Regions from separate parts of the Caproicibacter sp. BJN0012 genome, predicted to be linked through region 2. Evidence: predicted binding sites of a transcription regulator. Region 2 holds the regulator's gene; the other holds the start of a gene.
The links. The regulator Rex, encoded in region 2, represses fermentation and respiration genes when NADH is low (regulators of the CRP and FNR family bind a similar motif). The targets are predictions, from matches to a motif close to ATTGTTAANNNNTTAACAAT.
Positions count from the first base shown of each region.

Region 1: a site for Rex is predicted at 1,114-1,133, ahead of VA597_RS07640 (acetyl-CoA C-acetyltransferase). Genes of this name have one in related genera too.

Region 1 covers NZ_CP142518.1:1,577,785-1,580,188, reverse strand. The annotation lists gene VA597_RS07640 (acetyl-CoA C-acetyltransferase) at 1-1,041, opposite strand, end outside; gene VA597_RS07635 (phosphoribosyltransferase) at 1,357-1,995, opposite strand; gene VA597_RS07630 (alanyl-tRNA editing protein) at 2,097-2,404, opposite strand, start outside.
Region 2 covers NZ_CP142518.1:1,968,994-1,971,397, reverse strand. The annotation lists gene VA597_RS09505 (NADP-dependent isocitrate dehydrogenase) at 1-621, shown strand, start outside; gene VA597_RS09500 (redox-sensing transcriptional repressor Rex) at 664-1,305, shown strand; gene VA597_RS09495 (LemA family protein) at 1,379-1,936, shown strand; gene VA597_RS09490 (DUF2207 domain-containing protein) at 1,963-2,404, shown strand, end outside.

The DNA.
Region 1 (2,404 bases), 390 kb from region 2:
GAGGGCGATCGCGCCGCCGTTGACATTCGTCTTATCCATATCAAAGTTCAGGTCATGGGCAACCGCCAGGGTCTGAGCCGCAAAAGCCTCGTTCGCCTCCACCAGATCCATGTCGGAAACCTTCATGCCGATCTTCTTCATCAGCTTGTTCGTGGCCGCGACCGGCCCGATTCCCATGTAAGCCGGGTCAACGCCTGCCCAGTCGCCGCCGACCCAAGTAGCCAAAGGCTTTACGCCGAGTTCCTTCGCTTTTTCCTCGGACATCAGAACGATAGCGCAGCCGCCGTCGTCAATACCGGAAGCGTTGCCGGCCGTGACCGTTCCGTCCGGTTTGAAGGCCGGTTTCAGTTTTCCAAGAGTCTCCATGGTTGTTCCGGGACGGATATCCTCATCGGTTTCAAACAGAACAGTCTGTTTCTTCATTTTGATTTCCATCGGAATGATTTCTTCCTTGAACTTGCCTTCCTTCGTGGCTTTTTCCGCACGATTCTGGCTCAGGACGCCGAACTGGTCCTGCATTTCGCGGGTAATTCCGTATTTCGCGGCAACGTTTTCGGCCGTGACGCCCATATGATAATGATTGAACGTATCTTCCAGGCCGTCATAAATCAGGGAGTCAATTAACTTACCGTCGCGCATACGGTAGCCGAAACGCGCGTTCTTAAGCAGATAAGGCGTGCCGTTCATGTTTTCAATTCCGCCCGCGACGATGACATCCGCTTCGCCTGCCAGGATCATATCTGCGGCGACATTGATGCTTTTCAGGCCGGAACCGCACATATTGTTCAGCGTAAAAGCAGGTACCGGAATCGGGATTCCAGAGTAGACGGACACCTGACGGGCAATGTTCTGCCCGACACCGGCCTGATACACGCAGCCGAGGATGACCTCATCCACCTGGTCCGGCTGAATGCCCGCACGCTTCATCGCCTCTTTGACCACTGTGGTTCCGATGTTAACTACCGGTACGTTGGACAGAGTGCCACCGAATTTTCCGATTGCCGTACGGCATGCGCCTGCTAACACAATTTTCCTTGACATAAATTGTTCCTCCATTCTTTTAATCCTTATAAAAAATAAAATAATGCCGATCTTGCTGTCGATTCCACGAACTATGTTAAATATATCACAATATGTTTCAAGTTGCAAGATGAATTTAAAATTTTAAAATAAAATTTGGATATAAAGTCAACAAACCTGCCAATATTGTAAAATTGATTCCATAATTTACAAGCCGCCCCAGGCATGAACAAAGCAACGCAACCGCAAAATCTCGGAGCAATTTTGCGGTTGCGCACCAGGCTGCAAACCGGCGGGCTAAACCCAGGCGGGACACAGTTTCCGCGTCCGCCCTCCTCACACTTTTGAATAGCCGTAGCTATTGACGATTGCATCAATTTTCTGGCCGTTTTTGCAATATGGACAGTCAAGGACAGGATAAGTGCAGTAATTCGGCAGATCTCCGCTGGTAAAAACGGAGTTGACCTGTACTCCGCTGATCTCCGAAATCGCACTGAAAATCGCGGAAGTCCCGACGATTTTGCCTCCGTAATACCGGATGCATTCCAACGACCGGTTGATCGTCTTGCCCGTGGTTGCGGAAGCGACAAGAAGGAGAATATTCTTATTCCATACCATATCCTGCACATTGTCGCGAAACAGGAGCTGCCCGTTTGGAAATTCAGGGGTAATCACATTGAGATCCGTTCCGACATTCATGGAGGACATTCCCGATTTGGAAAGTTCCTCTGCCAGAAAAGCCCCGATCACCTCGCAGCCGTCCATGCAGACAATGGTATCCACCGCGACCGTATTAACGTACTTCTGAGCCATGACCTCCGCCGCCAGCTTTGCGATTTTGTGTTTGTGCTTGATTCCCGTCATATCAATATAATAGTTGACATGAGAATGCGAAGTTGCAAAATGTCCCGGGATCAGATTCAAAACGATTTCCCGATTGTGAATACAATGAACCTGAATGGTCCTGCTTTCCATTGCGGCACACCACTTTTTCAATAAATATTTTATTCATTATAGCATTTCTTTTCCCATCATGCAATATTTTTGCAGCTTGCCTCAGAATATTTTGTATGGTTTTACCTTGCCGCTTCGAATTCCGTACAATGAAAATCCTTTTTCTCAAAAAATGAAATAATATCCTTTTGCATTCCACGGACAGAACCCTGCACCAATTCCTTCGGGCCGCCCCCCCTGCCGGAAAAAGCGGAGGACAATTCCGTCGCGTACGGCCTCACGTCGCGCACGGCATCCGAAACGGCGTAGCGGTACCCCTGCGCGTCACTGCCGGAAAAAACGGCCGCGGTTGCCGAACATCGCTTTGAGAGGGCCAGGGAAAACCGGCGGATCTCATCCGGAGCCAGATCGTCTTCAAAGGCCAGTATGC
Region 2 (2,404 bases):
CAGTATGCACTGGAGGCGAAGGAGGATCTCTGGTTTTCTACAAAGGACACGATTTCCAAAACCTACGATCACAGATTTAAAGATATTTTTCAGAAAATATTTGAAGAAGAATACGAAGAAAAATTTAAACGCGCGGGAATTACTTATTTCTATACGCTGATTGACGACGCCGTCGCGCGCGTCGTCCGTTCGGACGGCGGTTTTATCTGGGCCTGCAAAAATTATGACGGCGACGTCATGAGCGACCTGATCGCCACGGCGTTTGGAAGCCTTGCCATGATGACCAGCGTGCTGGTTTCCCCGAAGGGCATCTATGAATATGAAGCGGCGCACGGAACGGTACAGCGCCACTATTACCGCTATCTGAAAGGGGAAAAAACTTCGACGAATCCGATTGCGACCCTGTGCGCCTGGACCGGCGCCTTGAAAAAGAGGGGCGAGCTCGACGGAACGCCGGAGCTTTCCGGTTTTGCGGATCAACTGGAGGCGGCGTTGCTTCGGACTGTCGAGAGCGGAATCATGACGGGGGACCTCGCGGGTATTTCGACGCTGCAAAGCAAAGAAACAGTCGATACGGAAACTTTTTTGTACGCCGTACGTTCGCGAATGAATCAGTCGTAATAAATTTCATGTTTCACATGATGAGGAATGGAGGAATGCGTCATGCCAAGACGTGAAAATGTTTCAATGTCTGTTATCAGGAGGCTGCCCCGATATTACCGTTTCCTGAGCCATTTGAAGGACAAAGGGGTGACAAGAATTTCTTCGACGGAGCTTTCCGCCAAGCTGGGGCTTACCGCTTCCCAGATCCGCCAGGATCTGAACTGCTTCGGCGGATTCGGCCAGCAGGGATATGGGTATATTGTCAGCCAGCTTTGCGATGAAATCGCCAATATTCTCAGCCTTGCCAGCCAATACCCTACGGTGCTGTTTGGGGCCGGCAACCTCGGCCGCGCGATCGGGACCCATATGTCTTTTGAAATGGAAGGCTTTCATTTGATCGGCATCTTTGACAGCTCCCCTGACCGGATCGGGATGGAACTGGCCAATCTCAAGGTGAAGGACGTTTCAGAGATGGAGGAATTCTGCAAAAAGGAAAAACCCGTAATGGCTATTTTCTGTCTTCCCCCAAGCGCGGCGGCGGAACTGGCTGAAAAACTCTACAGTTTGGGAATCCGAAATTTTTGGAATTTCAGCCATTATGATATTTCCATGCAATATCCGGATGCCATCGTCGAGAACGTGCATTTGAATGACAGCCTGATGACATTGTGTTACCGCATTTCCAATAAGACTTTAAAATAATTTTACACTTTTCACCGATCAATATCATATATTTCTGATATCATGGAGAAAATGTGGATAAAGGGGGGATTTAATGGGTTGGATTCCGCTGGCAGTACTTTTGGGGATTTTGCTGATTTTGATTATCTGGTGCGTTTCCGCGTATAACAAATTAGTATCGTTTTCCGTCCGCGTCGACAATGGATGGGCTCAGATCGATGTGCAGCTGAAAAAAAGAGTCGATTTGATTCCGAATTTGGTAGAGACCGTGAAGGGCTATGCCGCTCACGAAAAGTCAACTCTGTCAGAGGTGACGAAATGGCGCAGCGCGGCAATGAATTCCAAAACCCCGGAAGAGGCAATGGAAAATAATGCGAAGCTATCAAAGGCTATTTTCAATCTTTTCGCCACCGCTGAACAATATCCCGAATTGAAGGCAAATCAGAACTTTCTGGACCTGCAGGGACAGCTGCGTGAGATTGAAGGAAAAATCGCGATGTCCCGTCAGTTCTATAACGATACTGCCATGAAATACAATGAATATGTCATGCATTTTCCATCGAATCTGATCGCGTCGGTTTTTCACTTTGAACGAAAGAAATATTTTGAAGTCGAAGAAGCGGACCGGTCTGTGCCGCAGGTAAAGTTTTGAGATTAAATAAATGGAATGTCCCGCGTATGGTTTCAAAAGCTAGATTTGGCAGACTGATTCTTTTCACGGCGATGCTTTTCAGCATGATCCCGCTTTCCGGCTGTTCGGACTATGGCCAACATTCCAAGCAGGTTCTGGATCAGCTGAACATCTCCGCCGTTCTGATGGAAAACGGCGATATGACGGTTTCGGAGACCTGGAAAGTCGATCTGAAAGACCGGAACAGGCCTTACCGCAATTTGTACCGTAGTTTTCCGATGGACGCCGAAAAAGCGGACGACATCACGGATTTGACTGTCTACGACGAAGACCGCAGGATTTCCTATTCGTTCGCGGGGGATGTGGACCCGGAAAGTGTTTCCGGAGACGAGATGCAGGATCGGTGTTATTTGCACCGGTCGGGGCAAGACGTTGAAATCGGCTGGTTCATGCCCGCGCTCAAAAGGGGCGTCCGGACCTTTACTTTTT